DNA from 3 places in the Nissabacter archeti genome. Region 3 is predicted to be linked to each of the others. Evidence: predicted binding sites of a transcription regulator. Region 3 holds the regulator's gene; each other region holds the start of a gene.
The links. Region 3 encodes PhoB, which activates phosphate uptake and scavenging genes when phosphate is short. Its sites were predicted from a motif close to CTGTCATAAAACTGNCNNAT; they were not measured.

Region 1 (4,533 bases), on a different contig from region 3:
GGTGGTGTTGCGTGGCTGCGATCCGCTGCTTTATCAGTATGTGGATGGCGGGGGATTCTTCACGTCACATGGGCAGCCCAGCAAACAGATCAGGCTGGTGCGTTATATCTATTCCCAACGTTATCTTGATCATCATGATCCTGAATTTATCCGCCGTTGTGCCAGGGTTCGCGGGCAGTTTATTTTGACCAGCGCCCTGTGCGGATTGGTGGTCATCAGTCTGGTCGCGATGATGATCTGGTACTGAGTACGGTACGGGCATAAAAAAGGCGACCCCGGAGGGTCGCCTTTTCTTTGCATGTTGCCCGACGAGGCCGGTGGCAACGGAGGTTAAATCACCTGCAATGCCAGCCAGTAGAGCACGCCGGAAAGCACAATCGCAATCGGCAGGGTCAGGAACCACGCCAGCAGGATGTTTTTCACGGTTTTGCTCTGTACGCCGCCGCCATCCACGATCATGGTGCCGGCAACCGCAGAGGAGAGCACATGGGTCGTTGAAACCGGCATACCGGTGTAGCTGGCCACGCCAATCGACACCGCCGCGGTCATCTGCGCGGAGACGCCCTGGGCGTAGGTCATGCCTTTTTTACCGATCTTCTCACCAATCGTGGTCGCCACACGGCGCCAGCCCACCATCGTGCCCAGTGAGAGCGCGAGCGCCACGGCCAGAATGATCCAGACCGGTGCGTACTCGACGGTCGCCAGCAGGTCAGTGCGCAGGTTGCTCAGGAAGCGCTTGTCTTCCGTAGAGGTGCCCGGCAACTTGGCCGCCTTGTCAGCGGTATCCGCCACGCACATCAGCAGGCGGCGCATATGGTTGCGCTGGTCTACGGAGAGGTCGCTGTAGCTGGCCAGGTTGGTCAGCAACGTCTGGGCGCGGTTAATCGCCTCCAGCGCGCGGCTGCTGTCACAGTGGAACTCTTTCGGCGTATCCGGCAGGGTTTCTTCCGGCGTCGGCACCAGCGGCTTCTGCACGGCAATATGCGACAGGGCATCAGTGTGTTGCTGATAATACTGTTGCAGGTGCACCACGGCATCACGGGTACGGGTGATGTCATAACCGGTGGCATTCATGTTGACCACGAAGCCAGCCGGAGCCACCCCAATCAGCACCAGCATAATCAGGCCGATGCCTTTCTGGCCGTCATTCGCGCCGTGCGAGAAGCTGACGCCAATCGCGGAGAGGATCAGGGCGGTACGCGTCCAGAACGGCGGCTTTTTCTTGCCGTCGACTTTTTCGCGTTCTGCCGGGGTCATGTGGATACGGCGGCGCTTCTTGGTGCCGCTCCAGTAGCGGCGCAGCAGGAACACCACCGCACCCGCCAGACCCAGGCCGACCAGCGGAGAGATAATCAGCGACAGGAAAATGCTGACCATTTTCGGGATGTTCAGCGCGTCGACCACGGAGCTGTCCGTGATGATGGCGTTGGTCAGCCCGATGCCGATGATGGCACCAATCAGGGTGTGGGAACTGGAGGCCGGTAACCCAAAATACCAGGTACCGAGGTTCCAGATAATCGCTGCCAGCAGCATGGAGAAGACCATCGCCAGGCCGTGGGAAGACCCCACGTTCAACAGCAGATCGGTAGGCAATAAGTGGACAATAGCGTAAGCAACACTCAATCCGCCGAGTATGACGCCAAGGAAGTTAAAGAAACCCGCCATTACGACCGCAATTTGCGAACGCATAGCACGGGTATAGATCACAGTGGCTACCGCATTTGCCGTGTCATGGAAACCGTTAATGGCTTCATAGAACAGCACAAACAGCAGCGCGAGGACTAACAACAGGCCGGTATGGAAATCCAGCCCAGCGAACAGATGTAGCATAAGCGTTACGCCAGTTGGTGGACATGAACGCGGCGCATTATCCGCGACAAGGGGGGGTATCGGAAAGCAAAATATGTCATTTTTTTGACAAAAACGTTGCCAGGCTCACGGTATTTTTAAGAAAACTTAAAAGGAATCATACTGTTAATAAGGCTTACGCTTTTTAACGTTTGCTTACGCTGGTACTTCCATCAGGGCAGACATACAATTTGCCGCCTGAATATTCTGCCCGAAGCGATTCGGTGCTTCTTTATATGTAGCAGAAAATTCAGGTATAGCGCGTAAAATCAGTGACTTCATAAGCAAGAGGTAAGGCAGTGGAACAGTTTGATGTGGTGGTGATCGGCGCAGGGGCAGCCGGGATGTTTTGTGCTGCGCTGGCCGGGCAGGGAGGCTGCCGCGTTCTGCTGCTGGATAACGGCAAAAAGGCCGGGCGTAAAATCCTGATGTCCGGCGGGGGCCGCTGCAACTTCACCAATATGTACACCGAACCGGCCGCCTACCTCTCGCAAAACCCGCACTTTTGCAAATCGGCACTGGCGCGTTACACCCAGTGGGATTTCATCGATCTGGTTAACCGCCACGGTATCGCGTACCACGAAAAGACCCTCGGCCAGCTGTTTTGTGATGACTCCGCGCAACAAATTGTTGACCTGCTGCTGAAAGAGTGTGAGAAGGGCAAGGTGACGATCCGCCTGCGCAGTGAGGTGCTGGCGGTCACACAGGGTGACGGCGGCTACACGCTGGCGCTGAACGGTGCCGAAGTGAGCGCCCGCTCAGTGGTGGTGGCGTCCGGTGGGTTATCGATGCCGGGGCTGGGGGCATCGCCGTTTGGGTATAAACTGGCGGAGCAGTTTGGCCTGAAGGTGCTGCCGACCCGCGCCGCGCTGGTGCCGTTCACCCTGCACAAGCCGCTGCTGGAGCACCTGCAAACGCTGTCCGGCGTGTCGGTGCCGTCGGTGGTCACGGCGGAAAACGGCGTGGCGTTTAAAGAGAGCATCCTGTTTACCCACCGCGGCCTCTCCGGCCCGGCGATCCTCCAGCTCTCGAGCTACTGGCAGCCTGGTGAGTTTGTGAGCATTAACTTACTGCCGAATCTGGATCTGGCAGCGTTTCTGGATGAGGAGCGCCGCGCGCACCCGAACCAGAGCCTGAAAAACACGCTGGCGCAGCAGTTGCCGAAGCGGCTGGTGGAGTGCCTGCAAACCCTGGGGCAGTTGCCGGACGTCACCCTCAGGCAGCTTAACGTGCCGCAACAGGCGGCGCTGGTAGAGAGCCTGCAGGCGTGGCGGGTGCAGCCGAACGGCACCGAGGGCTACCGCACCGCCGAAGTCACGCTGGGCGGCGTTGACACCCGCGCGCTCTCCTCCAAAACCATGATGGCGAACAACGTGCCGGGGCTCTACTTTATCGGCGAGGTGGTGGATGTCACCGGCTGGCTGGGCGGCTATAACTTCCAGTGGGCGTGGAGCAGCGCCTGGGCCTGTGCGCAGGCGCTGGTGGCGGAACAGCAGCCGTAAAAACAAAAAGGGCCTCATGATGAGGCCCTTTTGCTTATCCGCGTTTTATGTCCCCCGCGCCATCGGGGGGGCGCATTACTCTTTGTGATGCAGTGACTTACGCACGTCAGCGACCTGTTCTTTGGTCACGGCCTCAGCGTGGTTGCTCCAGCCCTGACGAATGAAGGTGGTGAGCGCGGCCACCTCTTCATCGCTCAGGCGCGCCGCGAAGCCCGGCATCGCCAGCGTGGACGGTGCTTTCGCGGTGGAAGGCTGTTGCGCGCCGGCCAGCACGGTGTGGATCAGGCCGGTCGGGTCATCCGCATTCACAATGGTGGCCTGGTCCAGCTCCGGGAAGATGCCCGGTGCGCCCTTGCCGCTGACAAAGTGGCAGGCGCCGCAGTTGTCGAGGTACAGGCGCTCGCCTTCACTCAGGTTTTTCGCTGCCGTGAGTTTGGCTTCGGTAGCCTGTGCCGCTTTCTCATTGCGTGCCGGCAGGGCCGGGTTGCCGCCCAGGAACTTCAGGTAAGCCGCCACCGCTTTCAGGTCAGCCTCCGTCATGTGCGAGGAGCTGTGCTCGACCACGGAGGTCATTTCGCCGCCGACTGCCGCTTTGTCATTACGCCCGGTCTGGAGGTAATCCACGATCTCCTGCTCCGTCCAGCGCGGCAGGCCGCGCAGGGACGGCACATCCCAGTGGTTCAGGCTGCCGCCGGAGAGGAACTTATCCTCGCCGCTGTCGAGCGCTTTCTCGTTCATGCCGAGGCCGCGCGGAGTGTGGCAACTGCCGCAGTGGCCGAGGCTCTCCACGATATAAGCGCCGCGGTTAACTTCCGCTGACGCGCCGCCAATCGGCTTGAACGGCGTGTCCGTGGTAAATACCCAGTTCCAGAACATCATGCCCCAGCGCTGGTTGAACGGGAAACTGAGATCGGTTTCCGGCGGCTGCTCGGCGCTCGGTTGTACCCCTTTCATGAAGTAGGTGTACAGCGCGTGCATATCCTCATCGCTGATTTTGGCGTAATCCGGGTACGGCATCGCCGGGTAGAGGTGGCTGCCGTCCGGCAACACCCCTTTGCGCACCGCGTCCGAGAACTGCTGCTCGCTGTAATTGCCGATACCGTGCTTCTTGTCTGGTGTGATGTTGGTGGAGTAGATCGTGCCGAGATCGGACTCGATCGCCAGGCCGCCGGAGTAGGCCGGT
Region 2 (4,533 bases), on a different contig from region 3:
AGCGCATACGCGGCTTCGCGCAGGCTGTCCGGCACCAGTTTCAGCATGTTTTCAGTGGTACGGATAACAATCGGGATCTGCAACAGGGCCAGCGCCATCACGCCTGCCCAGCCGGAGAAGTGGCCCATTTGCGCCACCACCAGCGTATAGACAAACAGCCCGACCACGATGGACGGCGCAGAGAGCAGAATGTCGTTAATGAAGCGGATGGTTTCAGCCAGCCAGGATTTACGTCCATATTCCGCCAGGTAAATACCGGCCAGAATGCCGAGCGGCGTCCCGACCAGTGTCGCCCAGAGGATCAGCATCCCGCTGCCTAAAATGGCATTCAACAGGCCGCCGCCGGCGGTGTTCGGCGGCGGGGTCATTTCGGTGAACAGCGCCAGCGACATACCGTCGAACCCTTTGGTCACGGTGGTCAGCAGGATCCAGCAGAGCCAGAACAGCCCGAATGCCATGGTCGCCATCGATAAGAACAGCGCCAGGCGGTTCTTCTGACGCCGCCAGGCCTGTTTTTTGCGGCGCGATTCACGCAGCGCCGCAGTTTGTTGCATATCTATCGTCGTCATTTCAGCGGCCCTCGTTTTTCGCCAGGCGCATCACCATCAGTTTTGACAGTGCCAGGACGATAAAGGTAATCACAAACAGAATCAGGCCCAGCTCCATCAGTGCAGAGGTATGCACGCCGGATTCCGCTTCCGCAAATTCGTTGGCCAGTGCGGAGGTGATACTGTTACCCGGCATGTAAAGCGACGGGCTGTCGAGCTGGTAGGTGTTACCGATAATGAAGGTCACGGCCATTGTCTCGCCCAGCGCGCGCCCCAGCCCCAGCATGATGCCGCCAATCACCCCGTTTTTGGTGAAAGGCAGCACAATGCGCCAGATCACTTCCCAGGTGGTGCAGCCGATGCCGTAGGCGGACTCTTTCATCATGACCGGCGTCTGTTCAAACACATCACGCATGACCGCGGCGATATAAGGAATGATCATGATGGCGAGGATCACCCCGGCCGCCAGGATACCGATGCCGAATGCCGGGCCGGAGAACAGCTCGCCGACAATCGGAATACCGGAGAGCACGTCGCCGACCGGTTGCTGGAAGTAAGTGGCAAACAGCGGGGCGAACACAAACAGCCCCCACATGCCGTACACGATACTGGGGATCGCGGCCAGCAGCTCAATCGCCACACCTAACGGGCGTTTCAGCCAGTTCGGTGCCAGTTCAGTCAGGAACAGGGCAATCCCGAAGCTGACGGGGACCGCAATAATCAGGGCGATCAGGGAAGTCACAATCGTGCCGTAGATCGGCACCAGCGCGCCAAACTGTTCGGCGGGCGCATCCCACTCTTTCGTCCACAGGAAGGAGAACCCGAATTTCTGCATACTCGGCCAGGAGGCCACGATCAGGGAGACGATAATCCCGCCCAGCAGAAATAGGGTAATCAGCGCAGCCAGTCTGACCAGTGCGCTGAAAAGATAGTCACCGTGCTTGCCCGGTGGTTTCATAGCCGGCTTATACTCAGCCATACGACACTCTTCTCATTAACGATACTGCCCGGCCGGGGCCGGGCTTGATAACCCGGCAACGCCGGGTCGCGCTAGCGGGATCAGAACAGAGATTTTCCGCTGCTGTCTTTGATATTTTCTTTCCAGGACGCACGGATTTGCGTGACCACGGCGTCAGGCAGGGTGGCGTAATCCAGATCGTTGGCCACCTGATTGCCGTTTTTGTAGGCCCAGTCGAAGAACTTCAGCACTTCAGCCCCTTTCTCGGCGTTCGGCTGGTTCTTGTAGATCAGGATGAAGGTCGTGGAGGTAATCGGCCACGCGTCGCCGCCCTTCTGGTTGGTCAGGTCCTGCGCGAAGGATTTCGTCCAGTCTGCGCCTTTCGCGGCGGCACTGAAGGCTTCTTCCGTCGGGCTGACGGCCTGGCCGTCGGCGTTCACCAGTTTGGTGTACGCCAGGTTATTTTGTTTGGCGTAAGCGTATTCCACGTAGCCGATAGACCCCGGCAGACGCTGTACGAACGCGGCGACGCCGTCGTTGCCTTTACCGCCCAGACCGGCCGGCCAGTTCACGGTGTTGCCCGCGCCCACTTTCTCTTTCCAGGCCGCGTTGACTTTCGCCAGGTAGCTGGTGAAGACGAAGGAGGTGCCGGAACCGTCAGCACGGCGTACCACGGCGATGTTCTGATCCGGCAGTTTCACGCCTGGGTTCAGTTTAACGATGGCCGGGTCATTCCACTTTTTGATGTTCCCCAGGTAGATGTCACCCAGTGTCTGGCCGTCCAGCGTCAGCTCACCGGATTTCACGCCCGGCAGGTTAACCGCCAGCACCACGCCGCCGATCACGGTCGGGAACTGGAACAGGCCGCTGCTGTTGAGTTTGTCTTCTGCCATTGGGGCATCAGAGGCGCCGAAGTCCACGGTTTTGGCGATGATCTGTTTCACGCCGCCGGAGGAGCCAATCCCCTGGTAGTTGACCTGATTACCGGTCTCTTTCTGATAACTGTCCGCCCATTTGGCATAAACCGGCGCCGGGAAGGTGCCGCCGGCACCGGTCAGGCTGGCTGCGGCAAACGCTGACATCGTGGTTAACGAGAAGGTGGCTGCCACAATACCGGCGACGGTGGTACGCATCAGTTTCATAATTTCTCCTGGGGGAAATGGCACTCCGGCTTAAGCCGTTTTATGAGTATGTGAATTGCTGCTGATGGCAAAATAGGACAGTTCGGTGACAGTAAAATGTATGTAATGTGACATTTTTATGACACCCCCTGCACGGCCCACATCGGCCCGCTTAATCGACGACTAAGGAGCTGGCGTTTCACACTCATGACAAAAGCCTGGATACAGATCAGGAATTACTTACACAGTAGAGAATAGTATAGCCGGGCTACTTCATTTCTCTATTTTGCTAAGGAAGCACAAATGAAAAAGTCGCTTATTGGAATGGTATTGGGCATTGCGGCACTCTCATCAACCGGGGCGCTGGCGAAAGCCGTGGAGTGGGGCGAAGGTAAGCCGCCACAAGGCCCGATTTATGAGGTTTTTCTGGGAGATGATGGGCGCTTATATAAAGGTTATCGGAATAGTGACAGAGAAATATCAGAAACAGGGGAAAAAGTTTATACCAGCAGCAGTACAGAAAAATTGTCGCAAGAAAGGAATGAGAGACGTGCGGCTGAAGAGCAAAAGAAAATGGTTAGCGATATGGAGTCAGAAATGAGAAGCCTCCAGGCCGAAATAACCCGCCTCCAACAGAGATAAGCCCCCTTTCACACCGGGACAGTTTACCTTATCGGCCCGAATAAAATATTCATAATCTAAATATATAACCCCATAATATCACTGGAAAATATATTTCCCCCTCCCGCTCCCGCTTTATTTCCCGCTATCCCCCGCTTACCGTCATTATATTGACGTTCATCATAGTGAGCGCCCTGGCAGCTTTATAGGCTCTTTCCTTTTTTGGATAGAGCCTATGTCAACGCAAAAAAATCCCGGTTCCGATCCGGCCCCTCTGGGTGGCTTGCCGCTAAGCCGGCGGCAGTTTGTTCAGGCCGGCAGCGCCCTGATGGCGGTGCCTTTTCTTGCCGGGCGCAGCGTTTGTGCCCAGCCCCCTGAAACCGCCTCCCCCTCCCCTGCCGCACCGGCGGCACAGGTTGTGCCGACCTGCAGCACCTTTGACTGCGGCGGCAAATGTGACATCCGCGCCCATGTTGAACAAGGCATGGTGACGCGCATCTCTACCCGCCCGGACAGCGCGCTGGCCCCGGAAATGCCGGTGATGCGCGCCTGCGTGCGGGGCCGCGGCTACCGGAAATTTATTTACCACCCTGACCGGCTGCAATACCCGATGAAACGGGTCGGCAAACGCGGCGAAGGTAAGTTCGAACGCATCAGCTGGGACGAAGCCACCACCCTGATTGCCGATAACCTGAAGCGCATTACCGCCCAGTATGGCCCGGCGTCGCGTTTCGCCCACACCAATACCGCCGTCAGCGGCGGCACCTTCTCCGGGGACAAAATGTTGCGCCGCCTGTTCAACCTGACCGGCGGTTACCTGGAGCACTACCACTCCGTCAGCATGGGCAACACCGCCGCGGCCACGCCCTACACCTACGGCACCGCCGCCAGCGGCAGCACCCTGGACACGCTGGCCGATACCAGGCTGGTGATCCTCTGGGGCCATAACCCCAATGAGACCGTGTTCGGCCATACCAACCACTACTACCAGCAGATGAAAGCCAACGGCACCCGCTTTGTGGTGGTTGACCCGCGCTACTCCGACACCGCCGCCTCGCTGGCCGACCAGTGGATCCCGCTGCTGCCGACCACCGACAACGCCCTGATGGACGCGATGATGTACGTCATCATCAGCGAAAACCTGCACGACCGCGCCTTTATTGACCGCTACACCCTCGGCTTTGATGAGGCCTCCATGCCTGAGGGCGTGCCGCCGAATGAGTCACTGGTGGCTTACCTGTTTGGACTGAAAGATGGCATCGAAAAAACGCCGCAATGGGCGGAA
Region 3 (4,533 bases):
ATAGGTGCCGGACGCCGAGTTACGGCCATAACGTGCAAAGGGGCGGTTGGCCCAGCTGCCGCCGAGGCCGACATCCCCCCAGCGGCGTAGCTGCCCTGTCTCACCGCAGCGCTGCGTCATGGAGAAAATGGCGTCCAGCTGGTCCCAGGTCAGGCCGGTCAACGGGTTATCCTGATTGACCAGCACCACCAGCGCATCCACGGCCACCGGCACTGCCAGCGGCGAATAACCGTAACGCTGGCGGAAGGAGGCGATCTCTGCATTTTTCATCGGGCGGCTCATCGGCCCCAGCTGGGCCGCCCCGGCAGCCAGCGCGGTGGGTGCCGTTGAGGAACCGGCCGCCTGAATCTGTAAATTCACCCCTGGGAAACGGCGCGAGAAGCCCTCGCCCCACAACGCCATCAGGGTCGCCAGCGTGTCAGACCCGACGCTGGAGAGGTTACCGGAAAGCATCCGGTTGGCGGGAGGCGCAGCAGGGCCGGAAGCCGGGGAAGCAGCGGACACCGGCAAACAGGAAAATGCGACCGGCAGCAAAAACAGGAGGCAGGCCAGGGCCTGCCGGCAATGCCGTGAAATCATGGGTTGTGTGGCTCAAGGGGGCTGAAGCGGGTAATTATGTCTGTGTCGCGCCCTGAGTCAATGCATCCGGCACAATCAGCCGTTTTGGCAGGGTAAACATAAAGCGGGTGCCTTCGCCCGGTTCGCTCAGCACTTCCAGCCGGGCGTCGTGGTGGTTAAGCGCATGTTTGACGATGGCCAGCCCCAGCCCGCTGCCGCCGGTCTGGCGCGAACGCGCCTTATCGACCCGGTAGAACCGCTCCGTCAGGCGCGGCAGGTGCTCAGCGGCGATGCCCGGCCCGTTATCACTGACCAAGAATTGCGCGCCCTGCGCGGTACGCTGCCAGGAGACCTCAATGCGTGTGCCGGGCGGGGTATGGTTCACGGCGTTATACACCAGGTTAGAGACGGCGCTGCGCAACTGATCCTCATTGCCGAACACCTTCAGCGCCTCATTGATGCGGAATTCGATCTGGTGCTGGTTATTGCTCAACGCCTGCGCCTCAGGCTGCAACATGCGCAGCATCCGCGGGATGTCCACCCGCTCCTGCATGTCCGGCGGCGGCGCGGCCTCGATTTTTGACAGCGTCAGCAACTGCTGCACCAGCCCGTCCATGCGGCGGGTCTGTGCCTGCATGGTATGCAGCGCTTTGCTGCGCAGTGGTTCCTCGAGCGTCTCCTCGCCCATCATCTCCAGGTAGCCCTGCAACACCGTCAACGGCGTGCGCAGCTCATGGCTGACGTTGGCGAAGAAGTTGCGCCGCGCGCCTTCCAGCTGGCGCATCTGGGTCACGTCACGTGCCACCATCAGCAACTGCCCTTCAGAGTAGGGCATCGCGCGGAATTCCACATGGTGGCCGTTGTTCAGCACCAGCGTCAGCGGGCGGGTAAAGGTTTCGCCTTGCAGGTAGCGGGTAAACTCCGGGTAGCGCAGCAGGTTAAGGATGTTCTGGCCATTATCTTCCGGCCAGCGCAGCCCCAGCAGTTGCTGGGCCAGGCCGTTGCACCAGAAAATCATGCCCTCTTCCGTGGTCAGCACCACCGCATCGGGCAGGGATTCCGCCCCGCTGCGAAAACGCTTGATCAGCAGCGCCAGCTCACGCCGCCGCCGCCGGTTACGCAGCTGCATCTGGTAAAGGCCGTAGAAGACAGGCTCCCAGCTCCAGCGGCCGGTGGGCGGCGTCATGCTGCGGTCGAGCCATAACCAGTAAGAGAGCCGGAGCTGGTTATAGTAGTTCCAGCCCAACGCGCTCAGTACGCTGGCCAGCAGCCACCAGGCGAGGCCGCCGAACAGCAGCCCCAGCAGCAGGCCGGGCAGGCAGAACAACACCAGCTCCAGCGCCAGCCCCTTCCAGGATAGACGTTCCAGCACGTTATGGTCTCCGCCGCGACATCAGTAGCGCGTTGAGAATCGGTAACCCGTCCCGCGGACGGTCTGCACCATGCGATCGTGGCCGCTGCTCTCCAGCGCCTTGCGCAGGCGGCGGATGTGCACGTCCACTGTCCGGTCTTCTACATAGACGTTAGTGCCCCAGACGTGGTTCAGCAGTTGCTCACGGCTGTACACCCGCTCTGAATGGGTCATAAAGAAGTGCAGCAGCCGGAACTCGGTCGGGCCCATCTCCAGCGGGGATTCATTCGCCATCACCCGGTGTGAGGAAGGGTCGAGGCTCAGCCCCTGCATCTCAATCATCTCTTCCAGCGCCATCGGCGAGATGCGCCGCATTACCGCTTTGATGCGCGCCACCAGCTCCTTGGGTGAGAAGGGTTTGGTGATGTAATCATCCGCGCCCACTTCCAGCCCGCGAACCCGGTCTTCCTCTTCGCCGCGCGCGGTCAGCATCATCACCGGGATGTCACGTGTCATCGCTTCACGCTTCATGTGCTTGATAAATTGCAACCCGGTACCGCCCGGCAACATCCAGTCGAGCAATACCAAATCGGGAAAAGGTTCCGCCAGCCGGTTCAGCGCGGTGTCAAAATCCTCGGCTTCCAACGGCTGGTAACCATTCTGTTCCAGAACAAAACAGACCATCTCCCGAATCGGGGCTTCATCCTCAACCACCAAAATACGTCTTGCCATCGTCAATCCTGCCAATAGGTTAGCGATCACGTTTGTGTGCGGCCGCCATTATGCGTCAGTTTTATGACACATTTATGAATAAGTCTAGCGCGTCCATTCAGCACGGGAATTGGTCATACCTTACTGCTAATTGTAGCCGGACAGGCGATAAAATGACGGAGTTGGAAAGCATCTCGCAAACCGTAACGGGTTTCCCCCACGACATCACGGCGCGACGGCGTTTATAATCAGCCTCCTCCGCCCTCCGGGGCAGGCAATACAAAGCGAGAGTGTTATGCGCCTGATTCATACATCTGACTGGCATCTTGGCCAGGTCTTTTTCACCAAGAGCCGCGCAGCGGAGCACCAGGCGTTCCTGACCTGGCTGATTGAACAGGTTGAAGCCCATCAGGTGGATGCAGTGGTGGTCGCCGGGGATATCTTTGATACCGGCGCGCCGCCGAGCTACGCCCGCCAGCTCTATAACCGCTTTGTGGTGGCGTTGCAGCGTACCCGCTGCCAGTTGATTGTGCTGGGCGGTAACCATGACTCCGTCGCCACGCTGAACGAGTCGCGGGAGTTGCTCTCCTGCCTGAATACCACGGTCATCGCCAATGTGAAGGCCGACAACCGCCCCCAGCTCTGTGTGCTGAACCGGCACGACGGCACCCCCGGCGCGCTGTTGTGCGCCATCCCGTTCCTGCGCCCGCGCGACCTGCTCCTGAGCCGCGCCGGCCAGTCCGGCAGCGAAAAACAGCTCGCCCTGCAGGAGGCGATCGCCGCCCATTACCAGAGCCTGCATCAGGCTGCACTGGCCAAACGGGACGAACTGGGCCTGCCGCTGCCGATCATCGCTACCGGGCACCTGACTACTGTGGGCGTCTCCACCTCGGATTCGGTGCGTGACATCTATATCGGCACGCTGGACGCCTTCCCCGCGCAGGCGTTCCCGCCGGCGGATTACATCGCCCTCGGCCATATCCACCGCGCCCAGTGCGTGGCAAAAAGCCACCATATCCGCTACAGCGGGTCACCGATTCCGCTCAGCTTTGACGAAGCCAACAACACCAAAAGCGTCTATTTGCTGGAGTTTGACGGCGCAACGCTCGCCTCCGTGGAGACCCTGCCGGTGCCGGTTCACCAGCCGATGGCGATCGTCAAAGGCTCGCTGGCGGAGATTGAACAGCAGCTGCACGCCTTCCGTGACGCCGACCCGGCGCGCCCGGTATGGCTGGACATTGAAGTTGCCACCCAGGACTACCTGAGTGACATCCAGCGCCGCATCCAGCAACTGACCGACCCGCTGCCGGTGGAAGTGGTGCTGCTGCGCCGCAACAAAGCCCAACGGCAGAGCGCCCTGGCCCAGCAGGCCAAAGAGACGCTGACGGAGCTCTCCGTTACCGAGGTGTTTGACCGGCGCATGGCGCTGGAAGCGGACGCAGACAGCGAACACTGCGAGCGGATGCGAAAGATGTTCCGCAATGTGGTGGAAGAGGTGCGTGAAGCCAATGAAGGAATGCCATCCGCATGAAAATTCTGAGCCTCCGGCTGAAAAACCTTAACTCGCTGCAAGGCGAATGGAAAATCGACTTCACCCAGGAGCCGTTCGCCAGCAACGGCCTGTTTGCCATTACCGGCCCCACCGGCGCCGGGAAAACCACCCTGCTCGATGCCATCTGCCTGGCGCTCTACCACCAGACGCCGCGCCTCACGGTGACCCCGAGCCACAATGAGCTGATGACCCGCCACACCGCCGAATCCCTGGCGGAGGTGGAATTTGAGGTCAAAGGCGTGGCTTACCGCGCTTTCTGGAGCCAGCGCCGCGCCAAAAATGCGCCGGACGGCAATCTGCAGGCCCCGAAAGTGGAGCTGGCACGGGTGGCGGACGGCAAAATCCTGGCTGACAAAGTGCG

Region 1: pitA (inorganic phosphate transporter PitA) is a predicted target of PhoB. The motif match lies at 1,902-1,921, and genes of this name have one in related genera.
Region 2: pstS (phosphate ABC transporter substrate-binding protein PstS) is a predicted target of PhoB. The motif match lies at 2,754-2,773, and genes of this name have one in related genera.

Annotation. Positions count from the first base shown of each region.
Region 1 is NZ_JAERKB010000002.1:214,654-219,186, forward strand. Features, by position in the region: gene uspB (universal stress protein UspB) at 1-247, shown strand, start outside; gene pitA (inorganic phosphate transporter PitA) at 331-1,830, opposite strand; gene JK232_RS03755 (BaiN/RdsA family NAD(P)/FAD-dependent oxidoreductase) at 2,148-3,350, shown strand; gene JK232_RS03760 (c-type cytochrome) at 3,426-4,533, opposite strand, start outside.
Region 2 is NZ_JAERKB010000002.1:33,553-38,085, reverse strand. Features, by position in the region: gene pstA (phosphate ABC transporter permease PstA) at 1-569, opposite strand, end outside; gene pstC (phosphate ABC transporter permease PstC) at 571-1,527, opposite strand; gene pstS (phosphate ABC transporter substrate-binding protein PstS) at 1,608-2,648, opposite strand; gene JK232_RS02975 (hypothetical protein) at 2,931-3,269, shown strand; gene JK232_RS02970 (DMSO/selenate family reductase complex A subunit) at 3,484-4,533, shown strand, end outside.
Region 3 is NZ_JAERKB010000003.1:102,710-107,242, reverse strand. Features, by position in the region: gene JK232_RS04905 (PstS family phosphate ABC transporter substrate-binding protein) at 1-576, opposite strand, end outside; gene phoR (phosphate regulon sensor histidine kinase PhoR) at 614-1,930, opposite strand; gene phoB (phosphate response regulator transcription factor PhoB) at 1,952-2,641, opposite strand; gene sbcD (exonuclease subunit SbcD) at 2,916-4,151, shown strand; gene JK232_RS04885 (AAA family ATPase) at 4,148-4,533, shown strand, end outside.